One region of the Streptomyces sp. NPDC002309 genome, then DNA from elsewhere that is predicted to be linked to it. Evidence: riboswitches for the same ligand, from Rfam matches in the RefSeq annotation. Region 1 holds a riboswitch; each other region holds the start of a gene.
The links. A riboswitch is a leader RNA that binds a small molecule or an ion and turns the genes downstream of it on or off. The one in region 1 is predicted to bind cyclic di-AMP.
Positions count from the first base shown of each region.

Region 2: it holds a riboswitch for cyclic di-AMP, as region 1 does, so the genes downstream of both, ACWCPM_RS10490 (C40 family peptidase) here and ACWCPM_RS24395 (M23 family metallopeptidase) in region 1, are expected to answer to the same signal.
Region 3: it holds a riboswitch for cyclic di-AMP, as region 1 does, so the genes downstream of both, ACWCPM_RS19470 (transglycosylase SLT domain-containing protein) here and ACWCPM_RS24395 (M23 family metallopeptidase) in region 1, are expected to answer to the same signal.
Region 4: it holds a riboswitch for cyclic di-AMP, as region 1 does, so the genes downstream of both, ACWCPM_RS28080 (transglycosylase family protein) here and ACWCPM_RS24395 (M23 family metallopeptidase) in region 1, are expected to answer to the same signal.

Region 1 covers NZ_JBSFCI010000030.1:95,900-103,352, reverse strand. Annotated here, with positions in the region: partial or broken gene ACWCPM_RS24425 (flavodoxin-dependent (E)-4-hydroxy-3-methylbut-2-enyl-diphosphate synthase) at 1-350, shown strand, start outside; gene dxs (1-deoxy-D-xylulose-5-phosphate synthase) at 382-2,412, shown strand; gene ACWCPM_RS24415 (aspartate aminotransferase family protein) at 2,409-3,836, shown strand; gene ACWCPM_RS24410 (helix-turn-helix domain-containing protein) at 3,921-4,541, shown strand; gene ACWCPM_RS24405 (DUF6126 family protein) at 4,538-4,654, shown strand; gene ACWCPM_RS24400 (tyrosine-protein phosphatase) at 4,733-5,530, opposite strand; cyclic di-AMP (ydaO/yuaA leader) riboswitch at 5,978-6,144, shown strand; gene ACWCPM_RS24395 (M23 family metallopeptidase) at 6,149-7,132, shown strand; gene ACWCPM_RS24390 (SGNH/GDSL hydrolase family protein) at 7,368-7,453, shown strand, end outside.
Region 2 covers NZ_JBSFCI010000009.1:99,675-107,127, forward strand. Annotated here, with positions in the region: gene ACWCPM_RS10485 (ATP-binding protein) at 1-9, shown strand, start outside; gene ACWCPM_RS10490 (C40 family peptidase) at 797-1,270, opposite strand; cyclic di-AMP (ydaO/yuaA leader) riboswitch at 1,274-1,463, opposite strand; gene ACWCPM_RS10495 (urease subunit gamma) at 2,193-2,495, shown strand; gene ACWCPM_RS10500 (urease subunit beta) at 2,506-2,817, shown strand; gene ACWCPM_RS10505 (urease subunit alpha) at 2,810-4,531, shown strand; gene ACWCPM_RS10510 (urease accessory protein UreF) at 4,545-5,219, shown strand; gene ureG (urease accessory protein UreG) at 5,461-6,138, shown strand; gene ACWCPM_RS10520 (urease accessory protein UreD) at 6,135-6,899, shown strand; gene ACWCPM_RS10525 (NAD-dependent epimerase/dehydratase family protein) at 6,919-7,453, opposite strand, start outside.
Region 3 covers NZ_JBSFCI010000022.1:17,415-24,867, forward strand. Annotated here, with positions in the region: gene ACWCPM_RS19465 (hypothetical protein) at 1-136, shown strand, start outside; cyclic di-AMP (ydaO/yuaA leader) riboswitch at 876-1,053, shown strand; gene ACWCPM_RS19470 (transglycosylase SLT domain-containing protein) at 1,057-1,539, shown strand; gene ACWCPM_RS19475 (HAD family hydrolase) at 1,503-2,381, opposite strand; gene fahA (fumarylacetoacetase) at 2,741-3,952, shown strand; gene ACWCPM_RS19485 (M56 family metallopeptidase) at 4,197-5,135, shown strand; gene recQ (DNA helicase RecQ) at 5,156-7,156, opposite strand; gene nuoN (NADH-quinone oxidoreductase subunit NuoN) at 7,359-7,453, opposite strand, start outside.
Region 4 covers NZ_JBSFCI010000040.1:17,566-25,018, reverse strand. Annotated here, with positions in the region: gene ACWCPM_RS28095 (DUF501 domain-containing protein) at 1-98, opposite strand, end outside; gene ACWCPM_RS28090 (FtsB family cell division protein) at 139-615, opposite strand; gene eno (phosphopyruvate hydratase) at 726-2,006, opposite strand; gene ACWCPM_RS28080 (transglycosylase family protein) at 2,321-3,004, opposite strand; cyclic di-AMP (ydaO/yuaA leader) riboswitch at 3,008-3,187, opposite strand; gene ACWCPM_RS28075 (transglycosylase family protein) at 3,404-4,453, opposite strand; gene ACWCPM_RS28070 (cytochrome P450 family protein) at 4,599-5,894, opposite strand; gene ACWCPM_RS28065 (nucleoside triphosphate pyrophosphohydrolase) at 5,999-7,015, opposite strand; gene ACWCPM_RS28060 (SurA N-terminal domain-containing protein) at 7,080-7,453, opposite strand, start outside.

The DNA of each region.
Region 1 (7,453 bases):
TGGAGATCGTTTCCTGCCCGTCCTGCGGGCGCGCCCAGGTCGACGTCTACAAGCTGGCCGAGGAGGTCACGGCGGGGCTCGAAGGCATGGAGGTCCCGCTGCGCGTCGCCGTCATGGGCTGTGTGGTGAACGGTCCCGGTGAGGCCCGGGAGGCCGACCTCGGGGTCGCTTCCGGCAACGGCAAGGGGCAGATCTTCGTCAAGGGCGAGGTCATCAAGACCGTCCCGGAGTCCAAGATCGTCGAGACGCTGATCGAAGAGGCCATGAAGCTGGCCGAACGGATGGAGCAGGAGGGGGCGGCGACAGGCGTCCCCTCCGGCCGGGGGAAACCGGCAGTGACTGTGAGCTGACGCAAGGCACGGACCGAGAGGGGGCCCGAGAGTGACGATTCTGGAGAGCATCCGGGGACCACGCGACCTGAAGGCGCTGTCCGAGGCGCAACTTGGCGAACTGGCAGAAGAGATCAGAGAGTTCCTGGTGCACGCGGTCGCCAGAACCGGCGGCCATCTGGGGCCCAACCTGGGCGTGGTGGAACTGTCCCTCGCGCTCCACCGGGTCTTCGAGTCCCCGGCCGACCGCATCCTGTGGGACACCGGCCACCAGAGCTATGTGCACAAGCTGTTGACGGGACGTCAGGACTTCTCCAAGCTGCGCGGCAAGGGCGGCCTGTCCGGCTATCCCTCGCGCGAGGAGTCCGAGCACGACGTCATCGAGAACTCGCACGCCTCCACCGCGCTCGGCTGGGCCGACGGGCTCGCCAAGGCGCGCCAGGTGCAGGGGGAGAAGGGCCACGTCGTCGCGGTGATCGGCGACGGCGCCCTGACCGGCGGAATGGCCTGGGAGGCCCTGAACAACATCGCGGCGGCCAAGAACCGGCCCCTGATCATCGTCGTCAACGACAACGAGCGCTCCTACGCCCCGACCATCGGCGGACTCGCCAACCATCTGGCGGCGCTGCGGACCACGGACTCCTACGAGAAGGTGCTGGCCTGGGGCAAGGACGTGCTCCAGGGCACGCCCATCGTCGGGCACACCCTCTACGAGGCGCTGCACGGCGCCAAGAAGGGTTTCAAGGACGCGTTCGCGCCCCAGGGGATGTTCGAGGACCTCGGGCTGAAGTACGTCGGGCCGATCGACGGGCACGACGTGAAGGCCGTGGAGTCGGCGCTGCGGCGCGCGAAACGATTCCACGGGCCGGTGCTCGTGCACTGCCTCACCGAGAAGGGCCGCGGCTACGAACCGGCCCTCGCGCACGAGGAGGACCACTTCCACACCGTCGGCGTGATGGACCCGCTGACCTGCGAGCCGCTGACTCCCGCGGGCGGCCCGTCCTGGACCTCGGTGTTCGGTGACGAGATCGTGCGGATCGGGGAGGAGCGGGAGGACGTCGTCGCGATCACCGCGGCGATGCTGCACCCGGTGGGTCTGGGCGAGTTCGCCCGGCGGTTCCCGGACCGGGTGTGGGACGTCGGCATCGCCGAGCAGCACGCGGCCGTCTCCGCAGCCGGCCTCGCCACCGGCGGGCTGCACCCGGTCGTCGCCGTCTACGCCACCTTCCTCAACCGCGCCTTCGACCAGCTCCTGATGGATGTGGCGCTGCACCGCTGCGGTGTGACCTTCGTCCTGGACCGGGCCGGGGTGACCGGCGTCGACGGGGCCTCGCACAACGGCATGTGGGACATGTCGATCCTCCAGGTCGTGCCCGGACTGCGGATCGCGGCGCCGCGCGACGCCGACCAGTTGCGGGCCCAGTTGCGCGAGGCGGTCGCCGTCGACGACGCGCCCACGCTGGTGCGCTTCCCGAAGGAGTCCGCGGGGCCCTGCGTCCCCGCGGTCGACCGGGTGGGCGGCCTGGACGTGCTGCACCGGTCCGAAGAGCCCGAGGTGCTGCTCGTCGCGGTCGGTGTGATGGCGCCGGTGTGCCTGCAGGCCGCCGAGCTGCTCGCGGCCCGGGGGATCGGCTGCACGGTGGTCGACCCCCGCTGGGTCAAGCCGGTCGATCCCGCGCTGCCCGGCCTCGCGGCCGGGCACCGGCTGGTCGCCGTGGTCGAGGACAACAGCCGGGCGGCGGGGGTCGGCGCCGCAGTCGCGCTGTCCCTGAGCGACGCCGACGTGGACGTGCCGGTACGCCGCTTCGGCATCCCGGAGCAGTTCCTGGCGCACGCCAAGCGGGGCGAGGTGCTGGCCGACATCGGCCTCACACCGGTCGAGATCGCCGGCCGGATCGGCGCGAGCCTCGCCGTCCGGGACGAGCGGCACCGGGCGACCGCGCCGCCGGGCGCGCGGCGCGGGGAGGGCGGGCAGCGGCCCGCGACGGAGGGGCCGTCCACGGGGGTCGTCGTACCGGTGCCGGAGCAGTCCTCGAAGGCGACCGCCGCCGGGGAGACGCTGTCCAAGGAGAACCACCCATGACCACCGCGGAATCCGCGTCGACCCCGCCGGAGCCCGTGCCCGGCGGCGCGTTCGACCTCGGCGCGCTGCTCGCCGAGCGCGGCGCCGAGCGCTACGACCTGCACGCCCGGTACCTCAACCACCAGCTGCCGCGCATGCTGCACACCATCGGCTTCGACAAGGTCTACGAGCGCGCGGAGGGCGCCCACTTCTGGGACGCGGAGGGCAACGACTACCTGGACATGCTCGCCGGCTTCGGGGTCATGGGCCTGGGCCGCCACCACCCCGTGGTGCGCAAGGCGCTGCACGACGTGCTCGACGCGCAGCTCGCCGACCTCACCCGGTTCGACTGCCAGCCGCTGCCCGGTCTGCTCGCCGAGCGGCTGCTGGCGCACAGCCCGCACCTGGACCGGGTGTTCTTCGGCAACAGCGGGACCGAGGCGGTGGAGACCGCGCTGAAGTTCGCCCGGTTCGTCACCGGCAGGCCCAGGGTCCTGTACTGCGCGCACGCCTTCCACGGCCTGACCACCGGCTCGCTGTCCGTGAACGGCGAGGCGGGCTTCCGGGACGGCTTCGCCCCGCTGCTGCCGGACACCGCCGTACCGCTGGGCGACCTCGACGCCCTGGCACGGGAGGTGAAGAAGGGCGACGTCGCCGCGCTGATCGTGGAGCCGATCCAGGGCAAGGGCGTGCACGCGGCCCCGCCCGGCTATCTGCGGGCCGCCCAGGAGCTGCTGCACCGGCACAAGGCGCTGCTCATCGCCGACGAGGTGCAGACGGGTCTCGGCCGCACCGGCGACTTCTACGCCTACCAGCACGAGGAGGGCGTCGAGCCCGACCTGGTCTGTGTGGCGAAGGCGCTCTCCGGCGGCTATGTGCCGGTGGGCGCCACGCTCGGCAAGGACTGGATCTTCAAGAAGGTCTACTCGTCGATGGACCGGGTGCTGGTCCACTCGGCCAGCTTCGGCTCCAACGCGCAGGCCATGGCCGCCGGGCTCGCGGTGCTGTCGGTCATGGAGAGCGAGCAGGTCGTCGCCGGCGCCCGGGCCACGGGCGAACTGCTCAGGTCCCGGCTCGCCGCACTGGTCGACAAGTACGAGCTGCTCGCGGACGTGCGCGGCCGGGGGCTCATGATCGGCATCGAGTTCGGGCGGCCCCGGTCGCTGAGGCTGCGCAGCCGCTGGGCCATGCTCCAGGCCGCCCGCAAGGGACTCTTCGCGCAGATGGTCGTCGTCCCGCTGCTCCAGCGGCACCGGATCCTCACCCAGGTCTCCGGCGACCACCTGGAGGTGATCAAGCTGATCCCGCCGCTGATCATCGGTGAGCGGGAGGTGGACCGGTTCGTCGACGCCTTCACGGACGTGATGGACGACGCCCACAGCGGGGGCGGGCTGATGTGGGACTTCGGTAAGACGCTGGTGAAGCAGGCGGTGGCCGACCGCTGACGCTCCGGACTCGCCCCGGTGGGTGCGGTTTGCCTCTGAGGCAATAGATTTGCCCTAGAGGCAATAATCGGGCTGAATGGAGCCATGAGCTCCTCATCAGAGCTCGGGGCCGAGGCGACCGGCGTGCTGCCGGTCGTCGCCCCGCAGCTCCGCGACCTGCGCCGCCGGGCCTCCCTCACCCTGGAGGCCGCCGCACGTGCGGCGGGACTGTCACCCGCCCATCTCTCCCGGCTGGAGACCGGGCAGCGCCAGCCCTCGCTGCCGATGCTGCTGGCACTGGCCCGTATCTACAGTACGACCGTCTCGGAGCTGCTGGCTGAGACGGTCCCCGACCGGGATGCCGTCGTACGCGCCGCCGACATGGAGTCCACGGCTGCGGCCGGCTGGACGTACTGGCAGGCCGGCGCCTCCGGGCGGGGCATGCAGGCCCTGCGGGTGCACGTGCCGTACGGCTCGCAGGGCGACATCGTCCGGGTGCACGCCGGTGAGGAGTGGCTGTACGTCCTCACGGGGCGGCTGCGGCTGCGCCTGGGTGACGCGGCTCACCTGCTCGACCCGGGTGACAGTGCCCACTTCGACTCCCTGACCCCGCACCTCATCGCCGCCCAGGACCCGGGCGGGGTCGACCTCCTGTTCGTTCACACCTTGCTGCAGAGCCCCACGGCCGCGCTGTGCCTCGGCCCCGTCACAGGAGACATGCCATGAGCGACATCGAACAAAAGCTTCCCCGGGGCATCTGGCTCCGTCTGCTGATCTACATCGTGGCGGGGCACCTCTTCGCCGCCTTCCTCTACCTGCTGTTCGAGGTCGGGGCCTAGTAGTACCGCGTCGGCCAAGGTTCGCCCCGCTCCTCGCGGGCGAACCTCGTCCGACGCGGCGCCAGTGGCCCCCAGGGGTCAGTCGAGCAGGCGCTCGCGCAGTCGCTCCCGGGTCTCCGGGGTGACGCCGAGCGCCTGTGCCAGATAGGTGTCGACGTCGCCCCAGGTCTTCTCGACGGTCTCGAACGCCGCCGACAGATACTCCGCGCGCGCGTCGAAGAGGGGGCTCAGCAGCTCCATGACCTCGGGCGACCAGGACGGGCCGGAGTCGCCGCCGCGGTGCATCTTGTAGCGGCGGTGCTTGACGTTGGACTCCAGGTAGTCGGCGAGGATCGCCTCGCGCTCCACGCCGACCGCCAGCAGCGTGACGGCGATCGACAGGCCGGCGCGGTCCTTGCCCGCCGCGCAGTGCATCAGCGCGGGGACACTGTCCTCGGCGAGCGCGTGCAGCACCTGGGAGTGCTCGGCGGTGCGCTCCGTGACGATCGCGCGATACGACGCGATCATCCGGTCCGCGGCCTTGCCGTCGGCCAGGACATTGCGCAGTTGCTCCAGGTCCCCGTCCCGGACCATCTTCCAGAACTCGGCGCCGTCCGCCGGGTCCGTCAGCGGCAGGTTCACGTTGCGCACGCCCGGCAGCTCCACGTCCGGGCCCTCCAGCTCCTGGTCCGCGGCGTTACGGAAGTCGAAGACCGTGTGCAGCCCCAGGGCGGCCAGGAACACGGCGTCCTCCGCGGTGGCGTGCGCGAGGTGGCCGCTGCGGAACAGCACTCCGTGCCGCACCCTGCGCCCGTCCACCGTCGGCAGCCCGCCCACGTCACGGAAGTTGCGCACTCCGGCCAGCTCGGGCTCGGTCGACGGCACCTGCTGCGTCACGGGGGCTCCCTCCCATCGCCCCGCCGGCGCTGCTCGCCGTCGGGCACTTCCCTGACGATACGACACGCGTTCTCACATCCATGAGTTGTCCACAGGTGGTCGCCCGGGAGTGATGAAAGCGGGGGAGTGGACGGTTATCGACGCATATGCACCTTCTGCCCCAATCGCGTGCTTCGCTCCAACTCGTCGCGGAACAGGGAGACCTGGAGCGGAGTCACGTGAGCAGTGTCATATCCGTGACCGAGCGTCGTTCGTCATGACCACGCAATTCACATGGCTTCAAGGGCGTTTACCGGATTCACATGCGTCCCGATGCACGGAGTGTGACCGGAATTGGGGTGAAAGGATCAACGAAACGGTGTTCCGGCGGAACCTCTCGCTTGTCCCGTTGCGTCTCGGTCGCTTACGTTCCACCCGATCCGGACGGACGCCGAATCCTGCCGCCGCCCGGTGCCCGCGCCAACTCACCCGTGTACGGCAGGAGCGGGGGACCCACAGGCAGAACAGCCTGTCCCGGTCTCCGGAACAGGCTCGGGGTAAAGCCGCGTCCCCGCGCGGCCGGACATCTCCAGTCCGCACCCGACAGCTCACCTCGCAGGCGCCGGAGAGGAACTCGCCATGCCCGCGAAGGGTAAGCACCGCCGTCCGAAGACCCAGCGCTTCACCCGATCCATAGCCGTCGCCGGAACCGGTGGTGCCGCGCTGGCCCTCCCGCTGATGGGGGCCGCCGGCGCCCACGCCACCACGGCGCAGTCCGCCGCGGAGAAGGCCGTCTCGTCGATCCCGGCCCAGAAGACGGCCGTTCGGCAGCACGTCACCGAGAAGCAGCCCGCCGTGAAGCAGTCCGCCGACCGGTCGGGTGCCCGGACGTATTCCGTGCGGGCGGGCGACTACCTCTCGAAGATCGCCGACGAGCAGAACGTCAGCGGTGGCTGGCAGCGGCTCTACGAGGACAACCGGGAGGCCGTCGGCGGGAACCCGGCGCTCATCCACCCGGGTCTGAAGCTGACGATAGGCCAGAGGGCCGCGGCGAACACCGACGAGCCGGCCTCCTCCACCGCTGCCCCCTCGGCGAAGTCGTCGTCCGCGGAGACGCCTCAGTCCTCGGAGCGGTCCGCGGAGACCGCGCAGGCGCCCGAGTCCGCCGCGGACCAGGCTTCCGCCGCCCCGGCCGCGGACACCGCCCCCTCCACCGGGTTCTCCGCCCCCGTGGAGGGTGCCGGCATAGGCACCGCCTACCGCGTGACGGGCAGCATGTGGGCCAGCGGCTACCACACGGGCGTCGACTTCGCCGCCGCGAGCGGCACCCCGCTCAAGGCGGTCGGCGAGGGCACGGTCGTCTCCGCGGGCTGGGCCGGTTCCTACGGCAACCAGGTCGTCATCAAGCTCGCCGACGGCTTCTACGCCCAGTACGCCCACCTGTCCTCGCTGTCCGTCTCCGCCGGTCAGACCGTGGGCGCGGGCCAGCGGATCGGCCTGTCGGGCTCGACCGGCAACTCCACGGGTCCGCACCTGCACTTCGAGATCCGCACCACGCCGGACTACGGCTCGGACGTCGACCCGGTCGCCTACCTGGCCTCCAAGGGCGTCCCGATCGGCTGACGCACGCGCCGCTCATGCCGCAGAAGGCCGGTCCCCGATCCAGGGGGCCGGCCTTCGGTGTCGACCGTGTCCATGGCGTCGCCCGTTTCCGTCGGGGCCTATTCCGCAATTGACCAATCCTTTGGCCGTGGCCTTTCTCACCGCGCGTCAACCCCTTCCTACGGTCGCGTAGGTCACATTCGAAGGGGAATCATGTCCCGACGTGGCAGACGATTCGAAGAATGACAGCAGATCAGTGATCGGGTCGTACGTGGCGGTGGGGGACAGTTTCACCGAGGGCGTCGGCGACCCCGGCCCCGACGGGGCGTTCGTCGGCTGGGC
Region 2 (7,453 bases), on a different contig from region 1:
GAGCCGTAGCGCGTCCGAGGGCGGGGCCGCAGCGCATGTCTGGCGGTTGGTGGGCGCCGCGGTCGGGCGGGTGGTCGGCCCGCGGTCTGGCGGTGGTGGGCGCCGCGGGGGTGGCGAGGTGGTCCGTGGACGTCGGGACCGGGTGGGCGTGCGGTGCCCGGCCGGGCGGATGTGCCGGACGCGCCGACGAGCGGCGCCGGGTGCCCGAGACTCCTCCCCGGCCTACGCGCCGTGCCGGCTACGGCGTGGACTCGACCCCGTACCGGCAGGCCCCCGGGAGGTCCCGCACAGGTCGGCCGAGGCGCCACGGGCGATGGAGGGGGTGGACCCGGGCGTGGGCTGTCCGGTTCGGGCGGCGGAGCCCCGCACGAGGGCGCGGAACGCGTCAGCCGCCGGGGCGCCCCGCCCACCGGACGCGGGCCACACCGCGCCCGCCATCGAACGACGGCCCCGGCGCCGTGCCGCTGCCGTCCCAGTAGCGTCCCGGGCTCCACGTCGAGCCGGTGGCCTCGGTCCCGTGCCGTCCCGGGCTCCGCACTCGACCGGCGGCGCACCTCTCCCTCCGGGCTCCGTCGGCCGTACGGGGCCGTAAGACGGCCTCGTACGGCTTCCTGCCGGAGCCCCGACCCGGGGCCGACCCGCCCGCGCCGCCCGCGCAGCGCCTCGCACCGGCCCCGGGGCGTCGCGGGCGCCGCGCCGACGTCTCTCGGCGCGACCTGGTGTCCTGGCCGTCCGAGCCCGCGTCACGGGCGGGGCGGCGGCGTCCCCTCCGGGCGCCGCCACCGCCACCCGGGGATCACTTGACCCGGCCGTACCAGACGCTCTTGGTCCAGATCTTCTGGAGCCTCACCACGTCACCGGTCTTCGGCGCGTGCCAGATCTTCCCCTTCCCGGCGTAGATCCCCACGTGGTAGACGTTCGATCCCGAGTGGAAGAACACGAGGTCACCGGCCTTGCGGCTCTTGGCGCCGATGTGGCGGGTCTTGTTGTACTGCTGGGCGGCCGTGCGGGGCAGCTTCTTGCCCGCCTTCTTGAACGAGTAGAGCGTCAGCCCGGAGCAGTCGAACCTGCGCGGCCCGGTGGCGCCCCACCGGTAAGGGGAGCCCTTCTTCGAGGCGGCGATCTGGAGTGCCTTCGTGGCCGGCGTGGCGGCCACTGCCTCCGAGGCGAACCCCGGAGCCACGACGGAGCCGCCCACCGCGGCGAGGGTGAGGGCCGAGGCCGTACCGGCACGGACCATCAGCGACGGGACACGATTGAGCGCGGTCATGCGCAACCCTTCGTCAGCCGCCTGTGAAGGATGACCTGTCGGATTCGGGCTGGCGAAGTTGCCCGGCCGCGTTGCTACGGCTTCACCCCAAGGGACACTCGGAGACTGGTCTCCGGCGACCCGTCGTGCTCGGGTCCTCCACTCCTGCCGATCCACTCCTGTCGACCGGTCATCCGGACGGCGGCAGGACTCGGCGTCCGCCCGGATCGCCCCGCCGCGGCGGCGGGGTCTTGTCGTCAGTCAGGGATCTTGACTCACCGAAGTGCGAAAATCCCAACGCAACCGGGAATTTGTGGCGTTACTCACCACTCACCCGTTCGGGTGGACAGCCCCTTGTGCGAACGGGTGTCAAGGGTGCCACGCCACCCCGGACCAGCGAGGGAACGTCTCATTCCGCCCCGAGGCAGCTCGCGTTGCGCAACCGCAAGGGCCCCGGAAAGGGAGGTGAAGGTCATCCGGACGGCGGTACCCCTTTTGGTCCGTTTCAACTCCCGTGCGCACGCTCTGTCATGACGCCCGGCGAACCGCGTCGACGACGGGTGGATCAGCACTGCCGCACCTGTCGGAGCGCGGTGGGACGACGACCCGCGCCCGTGGGGCGCACGGTCCTGCGCGACGACCCGCGCCACTGGGGCGCACGGTCCTGCGCGACGCCCTCGGTAGGGCGCACGGTCCTCCTGCGACGCCCCTCGGCCGGGCGCACGGTCCTCCTGCGACGCCCCTCGGCCGGGCGCTTGCCGCGCCCGGGTGAGCCTGACGGTCGACGGCCTTGGCCAAGGGCGCCGCGACACGCGGATCACAACTTGGTTAACGTGCACGAAACTCGTGCCAACTAGCCTGCCGCTCCACGCCACCAGGGTCTTCGCCGGTGGGTGCGGCAGCCGGGCCCCGCACGGCCCGGCGCGAGGAGGTGAGGTGGGACGTGCAACTGACCCCGCACGAGCAGGAGAGGCTGCTCATCCACGTGGCGGCCGACGTGGCGGAGAAGCGCCGCGCCCGGGGCCTGAAGCTGAATCACCCCGAGGCCGTCGCCCTCATCACCTCGCACCTCCTCGAAGGCGCGCGGGACGGCCGTACGGTCGCCGAACTGATGGCTTCGGGGCGCGAGCTGCTCACCCGGGACGACGTCATGGAGGGCATCGCCGAGATGATCCACGACGTGCAGGTCGAGGCGACCTTCCCGGACGGCACCAAACTCGTCACCGTCCACGACCCGATCGTGTGAGGGGGCCTCGATGATCCCCGGAGAGATCCTCTTCGCCGACGGTCCGATCGTCTACAACCTGGGGCGCGAGGTCACCCGCCTCAGCGTGCTCAACACCGCGGACCGCCCCGTCCAGGTCGGCTCGCACTACCACTTCGCCGAGGCCAACCCCGGCCTGGAGTTCGACCGCGCCGCGGCGCGCGGCAAGCGGCTCAACGTCGCCGCCGGGACGGCCGTGCGCTTCGAGCCCGGCATCCCCGTCGACGTCGAACTCGTCCCGCTCGCCGGCGCCCGCGTGGTGCCCGGGCTGCGCGGGGAGACCGGAGGTGCCCTCGATGCCTGAGATCTCGCGTACCGCCTATGCCGACCTCTTCGGCCCGACGACCGGTGACCGCATCCGGCTGGCCGACACCGATCTGCTCATCGAGATCGAGGAGGACCGTAGCGGCGGACCCGGACGCGCCGGCGACGAGGCGGTGTTCGGCGGTGGCAAGGTCATCCGCGAGTCGATGGGGCAGTCGCGTGCCACGCGCGCGGACGGCACGCCCGACACCGTCATCACGGGAGCCGTGATCGTCGATCACTGGGGGATCGTCAAGGCCGACGTCGGTATGCGCGACGGCCGGATCACCGGGATCGGCAAGGCAGGTAACCCCGACACCATGGACGGGGTGCATCCGGACCTGGTCGTCGGACCGGAGACCGAGGTCATCGCCGGCAACGGGCGCGTCCTGACCGCCGGGGCCATCGACGCCCATGTCCACTTCATCTGCCCGCAGATCGCCGACGAGGCGCTGGCGTCGGGCATCACGACCCTCGTCGGCGGCGGCACCGGGCCCGCCGAGGGCTCCAAGGCGACCACTGTCACGCCCGGCCCGTGGCATCTGGCGCGGATGCTGGAGGCGATGGAGCAGTACCCGCTCAACATCGGCTTCCTCGGCAAGGGCAACACCGTCTCCCACGAGGCGATGCTCTCGCAGATCCGCGGCGGCGCCCTCGGCCTGAAGCTGCACGAGGACTGGGGCTCCACACCGGCCGTGATCGACGCCGCGCTGACCGTCGCCGAACGCACCGGCATCCAGGTCGCCATCCACACCGACACCCTGAACGAGGCCGGGTTCGTCGGCGACACGCTGGCCGCGATCGCCGGGCGAGGCATCCACGCCTACCACACCGAGGGCGCCGGGGGAGGGCACGCGCCCGACATCATGAGCGTGGTCTCCGAGCCGTACGTGCTGCCGAGTTCCACGAACCCGACTCGGCCGTTCACCGTCAACACCACCGAGGAACACCTCGACATGCTGATGGTGTGCCACCACCTCAACCCGGCGGTGCCCGAGGACCTGGCCTTCGCGGAGTCCCGGATCCGGCCGTCCACCATCGGGGCGGAGGACATACTGCACGACCTGGGCGCGATCTCGATCATCTCGTCGGACTCGCAGGCCATGGGGCGGGTCGGTGAGGTCGTGCTGCGGACCTGGCAGACCGCGCACGTGATGAAGCGGCGGCGCGGCGCGCTGCCCGGTGACGGACGGGCGGACAACCACCGAGTGCGTCGCTATGTCGCCAAATACACGATCAACCCCGCGCTGGCGCAAGGACTGGCGCGGGAGGTCGGCTCGGTGGAGACCGGGAAACTCGCCGACCTCGTGCTCTGGGAACCGGCGTTCTTCGGCGTCAAGCCGCTCCTCGTCATCAAGGGCGGGCAGATCGCGTACGCGCAGATGGGCGACGCCAACGCCTCGATCCCGACTCCGCAGCCGATCCTGCCCCGGCCCATGTACGGAGCGATCGGGCGGGCACCGGCCGCCAACTCGGTCAACTTCGTGGCTCCGGCGGCCGTCGAGGACGGGCTGCCGGAGCGGCTCGGGCTCGGCAAGCGGTTCGCCGCCATCGACTCGACCCGCGGGGTGACCAAGGCCGACATGCGGGAGAACGACGCCCGGCCCGAGGTGCGCATCGACCCCGACAGCTTCGCCGTGCGGATCGACGGTGAGCTGGTCGAGGCGGAACCGGCCGCCGAACTGCCCATGGCCCAGCGCTACTTCCTCTTCTGAGACGGGAGCTGCGATGTCACGGGCGGCTCTGCTCCTGCTGGCCGACGGCCGCTTCCCCGCCGGGGGGCACGCGCACTCCGGCGGGGCCGAGGCCGCGGTCGAGGCGGGCCGGGTCACGGGTGCGGCGAGCCTGGAGGAGTTCTGCCGGGGCCGGTTGCACACGACGGGGCTGGTGTCGGCGTCCCTCGCCGCCGCGGCGGCGCTCGGTGCCGATCCCGAGGAACTGGACGGTGCCGCCGACGCGCGCGCACCGTCTCCGGCGCTGCGGCTCGCGGCGCGCAGGCTGGGACGGCAGTTGCTGCGCGCCGCGCGCGCCACCTGGCCGTCCGACGAGCTGGAGGCCGTGGCACGGACGTTCCCCAAGGGGGCGCACCAGCCGGTGGTGCTGGGGCTGGTGGCGCGGGCGGCGGGGCTCGGGGCCCTCGACGCGGCCCACTGCGCGGCGTACGACTGCGTGAGCGGGCCGGCCGGTGCGACGGTGCGGCTGCTGAGCCTGGATCCGTTCGAGGCGACCGGGGTGCTGGCCCGGCTGGCGCCGGAGGTCGACCGGGTCGCGGCGCGGGCGGAGGAGGCGGCCCGGGAGGTCGACGAGGAGGGGGTCGACGCGCTGCCCGCCGGATCGGCGCCGCTGCTGGAGATCGGGGCGCAGGTACACGCGGGCAGGCCGGTGCGGTTGTTCGCCTCGTGAGGGTTCCGCCGGGCCGGCCGCAGAAGGCGCTGAGGCACCAAGTCACCGAGGCGCCAAGTCACCGAGGCGCCAAGTCACTGAGGTACCGAGTCACTGAGGCGCCGAATCGCCGAGTTGCCGAGCCGCCAAGTTGCCGGGGAGCCAAGTTGCCGGGGCGCCAGGGCGCCAGGGCGCCAGGGCGCCAGGGCGCCAGGGCGCTGAGGCGCTGACGAGCCAAGTAGCTACAGAAGGAGCTTGTGTCATGCACCTTGATCACACCCACCACGGCCCCGCCGCCGTCAGCGCCGACGCCCGGCGGCCCGACGGGCGCCGGCGGGCCCTGCGGATCGGGCTCGGCGGCCCTGTCGGATCAGGGAAGACCGCGACCGTCGCCGCGCTCTGCCGCGCGCTGCGTGACGAGGTCTCCCTCGCCGTCGTCACGAACGACATCTACACCCGCGAGGACGCCGAGTTCCTGCTGCGGGAAGCCGTGCTGCCACCGGAGCGGATCACCGCCGTGGAAACGGGGGCCTGTCCGCACACGGCCATCCGGGACGACATCTCCGCCAATCTCGAAGCGGTGGAGGACCTGGAGGACGAGGTCGGGGCGCTCGACCTGGTCCTGGTCGAGTCCGGTGGGGACAATCTCACCGCCACCTTCTCCAAGGGCCTCGTCGACGCGCAGGTCTTCGTGATCGACGTGGCCGGAGGCGACGACATCCCGCGCAAGGGCGGCCCCGGGGTCACCACCGCCGACCTGCTCGTCGTCAACAAGACCGACCTCGCCCCGTACGTCGGCTCCGACCTGGCCCGGATGGCCGCGGACGCGAAGGCTCAGCGCGCCGAACTGCCCGTCGTGTTCCAGTCGCTGCGTTCCGACAACGGCGTGCGGGACGTGGCCGAGTGGGTGCGCGGGCGGCTCGCCGCGTGGACGGCATGAGCGCGACGGCGACCGGAGTACGCGCCACCGCCCGGATCGTCGCCCGCGCCGACGGACGCGGCGGTACGGCGCTGCCGGTACTGGCGGGGGAGGGGCCGCTGGCGCCGCGCCGGACCCGGGGGAGCGCCGGGGAGGCCCACGTGATGCTGGTCGGCGCGATGAGCGGACCCCTCGGAGGCGACCGCTTCACGGTCGAGGTGGGCGTGGCGGAGGGGGCCCGGCTGCGTGTCGGGTCCCCCGCCGCCACCCTCGCGCTGCCCGGGCAGGCCAAGGGCGAAGCCCGTCACGACGTCCGCCTGGACGTGGCCGACGGGGGCGAACTGCACTGGCTGCCGGAACAGTTGATCTCCGCACGTGGCAGCGACCTGCGGGTGCGTATCCGGGCCGACCTCGGCGCCGCGGCCCGACTCCTCCTGCGCGAGGAGCAGGTGCTCGGACGCGCGGGTGAGGAACCAGGGCGGCTCACCAGCCGGCTGTCCGTGCGCATCGCCGGGCGGACCGTCCTCGACCAGGAGCTGTCCTGCGGCCCGGGCGCACCGGGCGGCTGGGACGGTCCCGCCGGGCTCGGAGGTCATCGTGCCGTCGGTCAACTGCTGCTCGTGCGACCGGAGTTCGCGCGACGCGCCGTCACGGCCCGGACCGTCGGGGAGGGCGCGGCGGTGCTGCCCCTCGCCGGACCGGCGGCGCTGGTGACCGCCGTCGCGCCGGACGCGCTGAGCCTGCGGCGGACGCTGGACGAGGTCCTGGCGTCGCTCGGCTGACGTCCGGCGCGGGCGTCGGTCATGCGGTGCCGTGGCCGGCCGGCCGGCCCTCGTCGAACCAGGCGTCCTCGGCGGCGTAGTCGAAGAGGTCGCCGTAGGTCTGGAACATCTTCGGGTACGCCTCGCGCCAGTCCCGCCCCGACAGCCGGCGCTCGATCCACTCGACCGTCTCCGGGAGCGTCTCGGCATACCGGACCACGGGTCGGTGGCCCAGCTCCCGCTCCGCCGCCGACATGTCGCACACCACCGGCGCCGGAACCGACCAGGGGGTGTCGCCCACCGTCGGGGCCGGCGGCGGACCGTCGACCAGGACCGTCTCCGTTTCGACACCCATCACGGCGTCGATCGCGTCCGCGATCTCCAGCACCGTCGGCGCCTCGTCGTCACAGGCGTTGAGGACACGCGAACCGGGGCGGGCCGCGGCGAGGCGGATCAGTTCGGCCAGGGTGTGCACGCTCACCGGGTGGAAACGGCTGCGGCCGCCGTAGGCGAGGACCCGCGGGGCGCGGCCGTCCAGGTTGCGTTTGACGAAGTACAGCTCGCGGGGCGTGCGG
Region 3 (7,453 bases), on a different contig from region 1:
ACCCCTCCTCCACGAGACGGCCCACGAGGACCTCCGTATCCCGCTGCCCGACGGAACCCTGTCGTACGCGCGCGTACGGCGCCCGATCACCGACGAGCCCCACCGGCGCTCCCGGGGCACCCCCCGAACCGCCTGACCGACCCGACCGCACCCCGGCGTCGAGGCGGCGGGCGGCGGCGAGGCCCGCCTGCGAACGGGGACGCGGCGACCGGGCCCGCCGAGGATGCGCGGACGATCGTTACGACAACGACGCGCACCACGGGGGAGGTTCCGTCCTCACGCTGGAGATACGCGCACAGGCGGCGACCACGCCGGCTCACGTCCGCCGCCCGGCCGTTCCGCGCCACGTCCTCACCGCCCAGCGGGACATGCGCCGCGGCGCGCCACGAAGGGTGCGAGCCCACCCACCCCTCGCCCTTCGTGACGGGCGTCACTCACCCCTCCCGGGCGAGCCCGCGCCCGCCCGGGGTCCAGGACCCCGCGCACCAGGGGGAGTTTTTACCTGGAATTACCGAATACGACACTTTGCACTTGGCCTCGAAGCGGCCACCTCTCACACCCGAGGGACACACGCCCCACGAGCCGTCGATTGACTAGCACTTGGGCCTATTGCCCGATTTGCCACTCTTTCTGCAGGCGCGTGAGTTGGCTCACTCGCCCCCCTTCACGAGCCCCTCGCATCAACGGCGCGATCCACCGTTGCACATGGCCGAGTTGACGCTTTTCGACCGCAAAGGATCAAGGGTGACAAAAGGTCAGGAGGAAGATCAAATGCCGCAATGCCAGAAACGACCACTTGTTTCGGACATGTGCTCTCGCATACGTTCCGGGCCAGTCGGGCGGAACGCCGAATCCTGCCGCCGCCCGCGCCACCCATGACGGACTCACTCACCGCACGGCAGGAGCGGGGGACCCAGGTAGGCCGCCGGACCGGATGCCGCACTCCACGGCACACCGGAACGGCTCGGGGTGAAGTCGCACTCGCAAGAGAGCGGCCGGGCCCTCCCCGCCCGAACCCGACAGCTCACCTCGCAGGCGCCGGAGAGGACAGTCCCCATGACTGCAAACGGTCAGATCAGTCGTACTCGTACTGCCCGCATCGTCCGCAAGCTCGCCGTCGCCGGTACCGGCGCCGCCGTCCTCGCCCTGCCGCTCATCGGCGCGACCACCGCTTCCGCGGCGACGCCCGCGGCCATGCCCACGTCCGTCAAGTACTACTCGAACAACCTCGACGGCTGGATCCGCCAGTCGCTCGACATCATGGCGCAGAACGGGATCCCCGGGTCCTACAACGGCATCCACCGCAACATCATCCGGGAGTCCTCCGGCAACCCGAACGCCATCAACAACTGGGACTCGAACGCCGCCAAGGGCACCCCGTCCAAGGGCCTGCTCCAGGTCATCGACCCCACCTTCAAGGCCTACCACGTGACCGGCACGGCGTACGACCCGTACGACCCGGTCGCCAACATCACCGCCGCCTGCAACTACGCGGCCGACCGCTACGGCTCCATCGACAACGTCTTCGGCCCGTACTGAGCCTCGGCCAGCAACCGTTCGAGGACGACGGCGATGCCGTCGTCCTCGTTCGAGAGCGTGACCTCGTCGGCCACCGCCTTGAGCTCCGGGTGGGCGTTGGCCATGGCGACTCCGTACGCGGCCCAGTCGAACATGGGGATGTCGTTCGGCATGTCCCCGAAAGCGATGGTCCCCTCCGGGCCGAGGCCCAGATGCCGGGCCGCCAGCGCCAGCCCCGTGGCCTTGGTGACGCCGCACGGCTGGAGCTCGACCGTCCCCGGCCCCGACATGGTGACGGTCGCGAGCGAGTCGACCACCGCCCGCGCCACCGCCGCCAACTCGTCGTCGGACAGGGTCGGATGGCGCAGCAGCACCTTGCTGATCGGCTCGCACCACAGGTCGTCGCGGCGATCGATCCGCACCGCGGGCAGTGTGGGGTGCGGCATCAGATAGCCCGGCTCGATGAGGGTGAGCCCGTCGACACCGTCCTGGTCGACGGCCGCGTACACCTGGCCGACCTCGGCCTCGATCTTGCCGAGCGCGGTCTCGGCCAGCTCCCGGTCCAGCGTGACGGACCACAGCAGAATGTCCGCGTCGGCGTCGTACAACTGCGCGCCCTGCCCGCACACCGCGAGCCCGCCGCCGCCCAGGACGTCCAGCAGCGGCCGTACGCGCGGCGCCGGCCGGCCGGTCACCACCAGATGCCGGGCCCCGGCCGCCGAGACCCGCGCGAGCGCGGCGAGAGAGCGGTCGGAGACCGTGTCGTCGCCGCGAAGCAGCGTTCCGTCCAGGTCAGTGGCGATGAGGGCGTAGTCGGTGCGCGCGTACTCGGTGTGCGCGGCATATGCGATGGGTGCGGCCATGATCAGAGAATACGGACACCGCACCCCCGCTGTTCATTCCCAACTACCGTCCCACTGTCCGCTTTTCACTCTCCCGTGGCGCCTGCCGGCTCCTTGATCGTGGTGTTGGCTCCCCGACGGCCCGGAAGAGGGTCCCGAAGCCCTTGAGGGGCAGGCAGGACGACGTTCGCCAGGTTCGTCATGTGCCGGCATGGTGCTGTCCCGTGTCGCCGGACAGGTTTCCGGAACCCCGGGGTGGTATGCATTTCTGGACATTCGGAATCTTCTACGCCTGTCGGACACTGCCCAACGGTGGTGCCGCAGCCGTAACGTGATCCACGACCGCATGGACCGCGCGTACGAAAGTGAGGCAGCACCCCATGCCCCCCTTCGATGTCCCCGAGGGCGACCCCTTCGGACCGCACAACCTTCCGTACGGCGTGTTCTCGCCCGCCGGGTCCGCCGAACGCACGGTGGGTGTCCGCCTCGGCGACCACGTCCTCGACGCCGGCGCGGCAGCACTGGCGCTCGGCTCCCCGTACGCCGAGCTGCTGGCCCGGCCGACCCTCAACCCGCTGCTCGCGGCAGGCCCCACGGCCTGGTCGGACGTCCGGCGCGCGCTGACCGCCTGGGTCACCGTGCCGTCCCACCGCGAGTCGCTCGCACCCCTGATGCACCCGCTGTCCTCGGTGACCCTGCACCTCCCCTTCGAGGTCGCGGACTATGTCGACTTCTACGCCTCCGAGAACCACGCGCGAAACGTCGGCCAGATCTTCCGTCCCGACGCGGCGGACTCCCTCACCCCCAACTGGAAACATCTGCCCATCGGTTACCACGGCCGCTCCGGCACGGTCGTCGTCTCCGGCACCGACGTCGTCCGTCCCTCCGGCCAGCGCAAGGCCCCGGCCGACGCCGAGCCTGTCTTCGGCGCTTCCGTGCGCCTCGACATCGAGGCCGAGGTCGGCTTCGTGGTCGGCGTCCCCTCGGCGATGGGCACACACGTGCCGCTGTCCGGCTTCCGCGACCACGTCTTCGGCCTGTGCCTCCTCAACGACTGGTCCGCCCGCGACATCCAGGCCTGGGAGTACGTCCCTCTCGGCCCGTTCCTCGGCAAGTCCTTCGCCACCTCGGTGTCGGCGTGGATCACCCCGCTGGACGCGCTGGACGAGGCACGGGTCGCTCCACCCGGGCGGACGCACCCCCTGCTGCCCTACCTGGACGACGCCGAGGAGGAGCCCGGCGGCTACGACCTCCGCATCTCCGTCGCCCTCAACGGCCACGTGATCGCGGAGCCGCCCTTCTCCACCATGTACTGGACGGCCGCCCAGCAGCTCGCCCACATGACCGTCAACGGCGCCTCCCTGCGCACCGGCGACCTGTACGGCTCGGGCACGGTCAGCGGTCCGGAGGAGGGCCAGCGCGGTTCGCTCCTGGAGCTGACCTGGAACGGCCGTGACACCCTCGAACTGCCCGTCGGCAAGCGGACGTTCCTGGAGGACGGCGACGTCGTGACGATGACGGCCTGGGCTCCGGGTCCGGGCGGCGTGCGCGTCGGGCTCGGCGAGGTCACGGGCCGCGTCGTGGCGGGGTGAGAATCGCGCGACGGTCGACGGCGAAGGAACGTCTTCGGCGCTGACCACGACCGCCCGTCACCGGCATACTGGCGGCGGGCGGGCGCGACGCGCGACGCGGGCCTGTGACGCTCACGGTGCGCGAGCCGCCCGCCCCGCACCGCCTCACGGGGCACACACCGACCCACCCCGAAGCCACACCGCATCACCCCCCACCACCGCCCCGAAGCCGCCCCCCTCCCGACCAGGATCCGGAGCCCGTGGCATGACCGTCTGCCTGCTCCTGCTGAGCGTCGTCGCCCTCGCGGCCGCCGTGCCGGTCCCCCGCGCGCTGGTGCGCGCCGCCTGGCCCGAACGGGAGCCCGTCGTCGGGCTGTGGGTGTGGCAGTGCCTGGTCGCCACCGTCCTGCTCTGCTGTCTGACCGCGCTGGTCCTGGGCGCGGCGGCCGTCTTCCAGACGGTGCGCGACCAGGTCTTCGCGCCCGCCCCGCCGCACGTCGCCGCCGCCTACGACCTGTCGGCGGCGCCGCCCTGGGCCGCCGCGCTGACGCTGCTGCTGGCCTGTGGCGCCGCGTGGACCGCGGCGATGCTGGTGCGCGAGCTGTGCGAGGCCCGGCGCCGCCGCGGCCAGGCTCGCGCACATCTGCGGGAACGCGCTCCCGACCTGCCCGCCGGCCTGCCCGCCGCCCGGGGGCCACTGCTCGTCCTGGAGGACGAGTACCCGGATGCCTGGTGGATGCCGGGCAGTCCGCCCCAGCTGATCGTCACGACCGGCGCGCTGCACCGTCTCACGGACCACCAGCTCGACGCCGTCCTCACCCACGAGCGCGGCCACGCCCGCGCCCGTCACGACTGGCTGCTGCACCTGTCCACCGCGCTCGCCACCGGCTTTCCGCGTGTCCCCCTCTTCGCCCACTTCTGCGACCAGACGCACCGCCTGGTCGAACTCTCCGCCGACGACACGGCCTCCCGACGCTGCGGCCACCTGACCACCGCGCTGGCCCTGATCGAACTCAACCAGCACCGGGGCGTCCTCTCCTGCGCCTCCAGCCACCGCCTGCTGGGCGAACGCGTCGACCGTCTCCTGGAGCCGCCCGCCCGGCTCGACCGCAGACACCGTGCCCTGACGACGACCGCGGCGGCTCTGGTGCCGCTGCTGCCCCTGCTGATCACGTTCGCTCCCGGACTGACGGCACTGTCCTAGCGGCACTCCTTTCCCGTGCCCTAGATCCAGTCCTCCGGCTCGGGCTCCGGCTCCGGCTCCGCGTCCGGCTCGGGCCAGTCGTGCGCGTCCTGATGCCCCGCGGGAGCCGGCGCCGTGCCGCTCGCCGCGCCGCTCGATCCGTCCAGGGACACGAGCACCTCCAGCACGCCCTCCCCGTACGTCACCAGCTTCTTCTCGCCGACTCCGCTGATGCCGCCGAGCTCGGCCACCGAACGGGGCCACGCCGTGGCGATCTCGCGCAGGGTGGCGTCATGGAAGATGACGTAGGCCGGGACGCCCTGCTCCCGCGCCTGCTCGGCGCGCCAGGCGCGCAGCGCCTCGAAGGCCGGCAGCAGCTCCTCGGGCAGCTCGGCCACCGCGGCCTTCGCCTTGCGTTCTCCGCGCCCGGAGGACGACGATCCCGCCCGCGAAGTCGGCGCCTTCTTCGGCTCCTTGCGCAGCGGCACCTCCCGCTCCCGCCGCAGCACCCCGCCGCTGGCCTCGGTCAGCGCGAGCGTGCCGTAGTCCCCCTCGACGGCGAGCAGTCCCTGGGCGAGCAACTGCCGGACCACACCCCGCCATTCGCCCTCGCCCAGCTCCTCGCCGATGCCGAACACCGAGAGCTGGTCGTGGTCGAACTGGATCACCTTGGCGGTGCGCTTGCCGAGCAGGATGTCGACGATCTGCACCGCGCCGAACTTCTGCCCCCGCTCCCGCTGCAGGCGCACCACCGTCGACAGGACCTTCTGTGCCGCGACGGTGCCGTCCCAGGTCTCGGGAGGGGTGAGACAGCTGTCGCAGTTGCCGCAGCCGGCCGCGTCCGGCTCCTGGCCGAAGTAGGCGAGCAGCTGGCCTCGGCGGCACTGCGCCGTCTCGCACAGCGCCAGCATCGCGTCCAGGTGCGCGGCCGCCCGCCGCCGGAACGCCTCGTCGCCCTCGCCGGACTGGATCAGCTTCCGCTGCTGGATGACGTCGTTGAGGCCGTACGCCATCCAGGCCGTGCTCGGCAGCCCGTCCCGCCCGGCACGGCCGGTCTCCTGGTAGTACCCCTCCACCGACTTCGGCAGGTCCAGATGGGCCACGAAGCGCACATCGGGCTTGTCGATGCCCATGCCGAAGGCGATCGTCGCCACGACGACCAGCCCGTCCTCCCGCAGGAACCGCGACTGATGTGCCGCTCGCGTACCCGCGTCCAGCCCCGCGTGATACGGCACGGCCTCGACGCCGTTCCTGGTGAGGAACTCGGCCGTCGACTCGACCGACTTCCGCGACAGGCAGTACACGATGCCCGCGTCGCCCGCGTGCTCCTCACTCAGGAAACCGAGCAGCTGCTTCTTGGGGTCCGCCTTCGGCACGATCCGGTACTGGATGTTGGGCCGGTCGAAGCTCGCCTCGAAGTGCCGGGCCGTCGGCATGTCCAGCCGCTGGGTGATCTCCCGGTGGGTGGCCCGCGTGGCGGTCGCCGTCAGGGCGATCCGCGGCACGTCGGGCCAGCGCTCGCCGAGCAGCGACAGCGCCAGGTAGTCGGGCCGGAAGTCGTGCCCCCACTGGGACACGCAGTGCGCCTCGTCGATCGCGAAGACGGAGATCTTCCCGCGCGACAGCAGGTCCAGCGTGGCGTCGAGCCGCAGCCGCTCCGGCGCCAGGTACAGCAGATCCAGCTCACCTGCGAGGAACTCGGCCTCCACCACCCGCCGCTCGTCGAAGTCCTGGGTGGAGTTGACGAACCCCGCCCGCACACCCAGCGCCCGCAGCGCGTCGACCTGGTCCTGCATCAGCGCGATGAGCGGCGACACGACGATGCCCGTACCGGGTCTGACCAGGGCCGGAATCTGGTAGCACAGCGACTTGCCGCCACCGGTCGGCATCAGCACGACGGCGTCGCCACCGGCCACCACATGCTCGATGACCGCCTCCTGCTCCCCACGGAAGGCCTCGTATCCGAACACCTTGCGCAGCGCGCCCAACGCCTCGCTCTCAGCCACCGCCGTCATGGCACCTACCCCGCCTGTCCCACCCATCGCCGTGCCCCCGTACGTCGCATCTCGACCACTGCGTCCACGATAGGCGCCCGGACCGACAGCCCCGAAGTTATCCACAGGCTTCCTCCGGCTCTCCTCTCGCACCGGTCGGACATGCGCCCGCCGTGATCGGCTTCAGGCACCTCGCACAACGGAACGGCCCTCCCCGGTCACCGAGGAGGGCCGCCATGGACGAGAGCCGTCAGCGCACGAAGACTCCCGCGTTCCCCGCCAGCTCCAGGAAGTACTGCGGCGCCACACCCAGTACCAGCGTGACCGCCACGCCCACCCCGATCG
Region 4 (7,453 bases), on a different contig from region 1:
CGCAGTCCGCGCGGTGGCCGCCCGAGCTGCTGCTTGAAGGCCTCCACGTCGGCGTCGGTGGGCTCGGTGCGCGGGGTGGGCGGCGGGGGCGTTTCCATACCTGTCTCTCTGTACGTTCACCGGGCGCGGGCGTCCGGCTCATCGGTGGGCGGCGTCCGACTTGTCGACCCCGTCCCAGACGTTCGCGTACCAGGGGCGGTCGGCCGAGCCCTGGTCGGTGCGGGACTGCCGGGCCGCGTCCGGGTCGATCACGACGTAGCCCGTCTCGCCCGGCATCACGTGGTGCAGCCGCCGGCGGATCTGCTGCTCCGCGTACGCGTCGTCCTGCCAGCGGGCCTTGAGGTCGCGCAGTTCCTCGACCCGCGCCTCGGCCTGCCGCTTCTGCTCCCGCAGGTCGGCGATCTCGGCGCGCTGGGCGACGTACTGCCTTATCGGATAGGCGAGCGCGACGACCAGGGAGCAGACGACGAGGGCGAGCAGCGCCGCGCGGCCGGTCAGCCGGGAGCGCCGGGCCTGGCGGCGGGTCTGGGAGCGGTAGACACGGGCCGCGGTCTGCTCCCCGAGCAGCCTGAGCCTGGTCGCGGTGGAGAAACGGTCCCGTTCCTTCACAGCCATCTGGCTCCCGCCTCCCCATGTCTGCGTGCTGCACACGCGCGTACGTCCCCGCACACGGTACGGGACCGGGTGCGGGGACGTACGTACGACGCTTCCTACAGGGGCTTCACTCAGCCCTTGAAGCGGGGGAAGGCGCTGCGGCCGGCGTACACCGCGGCGTCGTCGAGGATCTCCTCGATGCGCAGCAGCTGGTTGTACTTGGCGACGCGCTCGGAGCGGGCCGGGGCGCCGGTCTTGATCTGGCCGCAGTTGGTGGCGACGGCGAGGTCGGCGATGGTGACGTCCTCGGTCTCACCGGAGCGGTGCGACATCATGCACTTGAAGCCGCTGCGCTGGGCCAGCTCGACGGCGTCCAGGGTCTCGGTCAGGGAGCCGATCTGGTTGACCTTGACGAGCAGGGCGTTGGCGGCGCCCTCCTCGATGCCGCGGGCCAGGCGCTCCGGGTTGGTGACGAACAGGTCGTCGCCGACGAGCTGGACCTTGTCGCCGAGCTTGTCGGTGATGGTCTTCCAGCCCTCCCAGTCGTCCTCGAACAGCGGGTCCTCGATGGAGACGAGCGGGTACGCGGCGACGAGCTCCGCGTAGTACTCGGTCATCTCGGCGGCCGTGCGGTCCTTGCCCTCGAAGGTGTAGACGCCGTCCTTGTAGAACTCGGACGCGGCCACGTCGAGGGCCAGGGCGATCTGCTCGCCGGGGGTGTAGCCGGCCTCCTTGATCGCCTCCAGGATGAGGTCGAGGGCCTCACGGTTGGAGCCGAGGTTCGGGGCGAAGCCGCCCTCGTCGCCGAGGCCGGTGGACAGGCCCTTGCCCTTCAGCACCTTCTTGAGGGTGTGGTAGACCTCGGTGCCCCAGCGCAGGGCCTCGGAGAAGGACTCCGCGCCGATCGGGGCGATCATGAACTCCTGGATGTCCACGTTGGAGTCGGCGTGCGAGCCGCCGTTCAGGATGTTCATCATCGGCACCGGCAGCAGGTGCGCGTTGGGGCCGCCCAGGTAGCGGAACAGCGGCAGGTCGCTGGCCTCGGAGGCGGCGTGGGCGACGGCGAGCGAGACGCCGAGGATGGCGTTGGCGCCGAGGGAGCCCTTGTTGTCGGTGGCGTCCAGGTCGAACATCGCCTGGTCGATCAGGCGCTGCTCGGTGGCGTCGTAGCCGACGAGCTCCGGGCCGATCTGCTCGATGACGGCCAGGACGGCCTTCTCGACGCCCTTGCCGAGGTAGCGGTTGGGGTCGCCGTCGCGGAGTTCGATGGCCTCGAAGGCGCCGGTGGAAGCGCCGGACGGAACGGCGGCACGACCCGTGCTGCCGTCGTCGAGGCCGACCTCGACCTCGACCGTGGGGTTGCCTCGGGAGTCCAGGATTTCCCGGGCTACGACGACGTCGATGGACGGCACGAGCATCTCCTTCGTGGATGTGACGCGATGGAGCAGGACCGCGGCGGCTCTGCGAGACGAGCCTAACCGGCTCCGTGCGATCGGCCAGCCGGTCACCCCTCTGATGGACGGAACCGAGAGTAAATTGTTTCCGAACGAAACAAAGACGGGGGTGCGCCGCGGGGCGAGCGGGACGCGAAAAGCCCCGCCCCGGTGCGTACGGGGGGATGACGCACCGGGGCGGGGAGCCCGTGGGGACGGGGGGTGACCCTCACGGGAGCCTCAGGGGCCTCCTGAAGGGAGGCCGCGCGAGTCGGAGCAGCGGGGGCGCCGTCCTACTTCAGGTGCAGCTGCTGACCCGGGAAGATGAGGTCGGCGTTCTCGACGACGTCCTTGTTCAGCCGGAAGAGCTTCTCCCAGCCGCCCTTGACGTCGTGCTGGGCGGCGATGGTGCTGAGGGTGTCGCCCTCGACGACCTCGTACTCGCCGTCACCCTTCTTCACCTTGTCGCCGGTCGGCGTGGTGACCGTCTCCTCGACGGCCGGACGCTCCGCGGACCGCGAGGCCGGCTGCTCCTCGGTGGCGCGCGTCTCGGTGCCGTCGCTCTGCGAATCGCCGGCCGCGGAGCCGCCACCGGTGTAGGCGGCGTTCGACAGGCCGGTGCCGCAGTGCGGCCAGGCACCCTTGCCCTGACCGGCGAGCACCTTCTCGGCGATCTGGATCTGCTGCTCCTTCGAGGCCTGGTCGGCCGTGCCCGCGAACTGCGTGCCGCCGTACGCGGCCCAGGTCGAGGCGGAGAACTGCAGACCGCCGTGGTAGCCGTTGCCGGTGTTGATGGACCAGTTGCCACCGGACTCGCACTGGGCGACGGCGTCCCACTCGGAGGCCGTGGCGGCGGAGGCGCTGCCGGCCGCGATCAGCGGGGCGGCGACTGCGGCGGCGCCGGTGACACCGACGGCGGCGATGGCGCGAACGGTCCTGGACGCACCGCGATGCTTGCCCTTGCTGGAAAACAGCATGGTTGATCCCCTCACCGACGCCTGCGAGGTGAGCTGTCGGGTTCGGGCCGGTTGAGTTGCCCGGCCGCACCTCACTGGGAGGTGCGGCTTCACCCCGAGCCGGTCCCGGCGCTGAGTCTCCTCAACTGCCGGACACGGCACTTACCTTGGGTCCCCCGCTCCTGCCTGCGGCGCTTGACGCGACGACTGTTCCCGGGTGGCCGCTGGCAGGACTCGGCGTTGCGGCAGCCGGGGCTCGTGGTGACGAGCGGTCATGACCGTAGACAGGCGATCGGCCGAATTTCAAAGACGATCAGGGCTTCTGAGACTCATCCCACACTTTCACCAAATCGGACATTCGACTCGAAGTGTGACGTGAACTCCCGCTGCCCCCAGGCCGTTTCCCGTCCCCGCTCTCCCCTACTTGCCGGCCGACTCCGCGCCGACGTCCAGCGACTGACCGGGGACGATGTGGTCGGGGTCGCCGCCGAGGGCGTCCTGGTTGACGACGTACAGCGCGGCCCATCCGCCCTGCACGCCAAGGGAGTCGGCGATGCCCCAGAGGGTGTCGCCGTCCTGGACCCGGTACGCGCCGTCGGCGCCCGCTCGGGACGTGGCGCCGTCCCGCGAGGCGTGGCGCCCGGAGGAACCGCCGGCGCGCTCACCGTCCTCGTCCGCACTGCCTCCCCGGTGCTTGCCGCCGCCGAGAAGGCCCGTGCCGGTGAGGTCCGATGCGCTCGGAGTGCTCGAGGGCACACCGGAGGGCGAGGAACTCAGGGGCGATTCGCCCGATTCGGGGGATTCGCCGAAACCGGAGGACTCGCCCGGGCCGGGCGATGCCGAGCCGTCGGCACCCGGGGAGCCGGCACCACCGGACGGGGTGGATTCGCCGAATTTTTTCGGCTTCGCGGAGTTCTTCGAGCCGGCGGAGTCCATGGATGCGTCGGCGCCCTGAGAACCACCGGAACGGGCACCACTGGACGAGTGGGACAATCCAAGCGAGTTGGACAGACCGCCTGAATCGCCAGATATCAGATGGGACGGCGTGCTGGACTTGTCACCGGCCACACCCGTGTCGACCGTGGCCGACTCGGAGTCGGCGTCCAGCCCCACCCGCGGGCCGCAGGTGGCCCACGCGCCGACGCCCTGGTCCGCGAGGACCTTCTCGGCGACGGCGATCTGCTGCGAGCGGCTGGCCTGGTCCGCGCTCGCGGCGTAGGTGAGCCCGCCGTGCTCCTCCCAGTCCCGCTGGGAGAGTTGCAGTCCGCCGTAGGAGCCGTTGCCCGTGTCGGCGCTCCAGGAGCCGCCGGTCTCGCACTCGGCGACACGGTCCCAGGTCGTCCCGCTCGCCGCGCTCGCGCCGGTGGCGGCGAGGAGGGGGAGGGCGATGGCGGAGCCGGTCACGCCGGCCGCGACGACGAGTGCGGGCGCCTGACGGGGGCGACGGTGACGACCGTTCCCGGAGAGCATGCGGGGACCTTTCGCGTGACAGCGGGGAACTGCGCGGCCGGTGAAACCGAAAGGCCGTGCTGATGGCTGAACGTATAGGCAGACGATCACTTGTCACAAGTTCATGCCGCGCAGATCACATGGAGATCACATAGTTGAAAGCGCGTCACTTCTCCCGCACCGGTGTGAACTCCACCGGAAGCGTCCGCAGTCCTCGCATGATGAGCCCGCCGCGCCACCTCAGTTCACCCGGGTCCACCGCGAGCCGCAGATCGGGCAGGCGGGTCAGCAGGGAGGCGAGCGCGGTCCGGCCCTCCAGGCGGGCCAGGGGCGCGCCGAGGCAGTAGTGGAGGCCGTGGCCGTAGCCGAGGTGCTGGTTGTCGCGGCGGGCGAGGTCGAGGGTGTCCGGGTCGGCGAACCGCTCCGGATCCCGGTCCGCCGCGGCGAGCACGACGAGGACGGGGTCGCCCGGCGCGATGTCCTGGCCGCCGATGCTGAGCGGCTGGGTGGCGAACCGCCAGGTGGCGAGCTCCACGGGCCCGTCGTAGCGCAGGAGTTCCTCGACGCCGGTCTCCAGCAGGGCCTGTTCACCGCGCGCCAGGGACTGCTGGAGACGGGCGCGTTGGCCGGGGTGGGTGAGCAGGGCGAGGGTGCCGTTGCCGATGAGGTTGACGGTCGTCTCGAAACCGGCGAACAGGAGGATGAAGGCCATCGCGGCCGCCTCGTTCTCGGTGAGGTGCTCACCGTGGTCGGAGGCGCGGATGAGGCCCGAGATGAGGTCCTCGGAGGGGTCGGGTTCGGCGGGGAGGGACTCGCGCTTGCGGTGGATCAGCTCGGAGAGGTAGCCCCGCATCATCTTCACCGAGCGCGCGACCCCGCCCCGGGGGCCTCCGCCGTGGCGGATCATCATGCCCGCCCAGTCCCGGAAGTCGTCCTGGTCCTCGCGGGGGACGCCGAGCAGGTCGCAGATCGCGTAGATGGGGAGCGGGAAGGCGAACTCGTGGATGAGGTCGGCGGAGCCCTCCTGGGCGAACCGGGCGACGAGGTCGTCGGTCAGCTCCTGCACGCGCGGGGCGAACTCGGCGACGCGGCGCGGGGTGAACGCCTTCGAGACGAGCCGCCGCAGCCTGGTGTGGTCCGGCGGATCGATGTTCAGCAGATGCGTCATCAGCTCGGCCTTGCGCTCACCGGGGATGCCGGTCCTGCCCCTGGCGTGCGCGGGCTCGGCGTGGTGCTCCGGGTTCTTGGACAGCCGCTGGTCGGCGAGGGCCTGCTTGGCGTCGGCGTACCGGGTGACCAGCCATGCCTCCACCCCGCTGGGGAGCCTCGTCCGGTGCACGGGGGCGTGCTCGCGCAGCCAGGCGTAGGCGGGATAGGGGTCGGTCGCGAACTCCCAGGTGAAGAGTTCCGGCGCCGGCGTCGAGCGGGGCGCGGGCGCGTCGGGGTGGTGCGGGTCGGTCACCCCCCCGACGGTATCCGCCGGGCCGGACGCCCGCGCCGCCCGGGCGTCCGGCCGTCCGCGCCGACACGCCCTCGAACCGGCCCGGCCCCGTCCGGGCGACGGGACTACGCGCCGGCCCCCTCCGCGGCACGGACCGCGTCCCGGTAGGCACGGGCCGCCGCGCGCAGCGCCGCCTCCGGGTCCGTGCCGGCGGCCTCCGCCCGTGCCGCCAGCGCCAGCAGCTCGTACCCGACGCCCTCGCCCGCCGGCAGGGGCACGTCCAGTCCCGCCGTGCGCACCCGGGAGGCGAGCTTCGCGGCGAGGGCCAGGCCGGGCTGGTGCAGCGGGATGCCCTCGGTCACCGAGGTCCGCCGCTTCTCCTCGGCCTTGGTGCGCAGCCAGTGCTCCTTGACCTCCTCGGGGGTGGCGGCGCTCTCCTCACCGAAGACGTGCGGGTGGCGGTGGACGAGCTTGTCGACGATGGTGCCCGCGACGTCGTCGACGGAGAACGGGGCCTCGGGGTCCTCCTCCGCGATCCGGGCGTGGAAGACGACCTGGAGGAGCACGTCGCCCAGCTCCTCCCGGAGCTCGTCCCGGTCACCGGCCTCGATCGCCTCGACGAGTTCGTACGCCTCCTCGATCCCGTACTTCACCAGGCCCTGGTGGGTCTGCCGGGACGACCAGGGGCACTCGACGCGGATCCGGTCCATGACCTGGACGAGGTCGAGGAGGCGCGCGCCGGGCAGGTCGTAGGAGGCGGGGAGCAGTTCCAGCTCGGGCATGGCGAGGCGCCCGCCGCCCGCGAGCCGCGCCAGCCCGTCCGTGAGGGCCGGCTCGCCCTCGCCGCCGGCGACGACGACGACGGTCCGCCCGCCGGCGCACGCGTCGACCAGTTCCCCGGCGGTCGGGGACGCCTCCTCCACCGCTATGCCCGCCTCGCGCAGATACGGCAGCTGCGGATGTGTCCCGTCGGCACACAGCACACGGTCGGCGGCGTGCAGCGCCCGCCAGGCGGGCCAGGAGAGCAGTCCGGGGGCCACACGGTGGCTGGTGGTGAGCAGGACGACCCGGCCGGTGCCCGGGGGCGTCGGCGCACCGCCCTTCCCGGCGTCAGGAGCTCTGTCGAAGCTGGTTGCGTTCACGGTCCGAACGTAACCCACGCCGCCGACGGACCGGCGCGCCGTCCACCGGCGGCCCCGCCGGGACTTACGCGGGCTGCTGCCCCGCCGTGATCTCGCGCACCCACGGTGTCTTCGCGTCCACACGGCTGCTCTTCTGGACGTCCCAGCTGCCGTAGCGCGGGTTCAGGTCGACGCTCAGCTTCTCGGACGCCTCCGACAGCGCCTTCCAGAAGGCGGGCTGGCTGGTGTCGGTGCCGAGCTTCGCGGCGAGCTTCTGGGCCTCCAGCTGGAGGCGGAGGTTCTCCTCCAGGCGCTCCGGCGCCACCCCGTACTGCTGCAGCCAGGTCGTCTCCAGCGCCTTCGCGCCGCCGACCTGCTCCTGCAGCCCGCCGCGCATCTCCTGGACCTCCTTGCGGCTCACCGAGATGCCGGCGTCCTGGGCGGCACGGTGCAGCACCC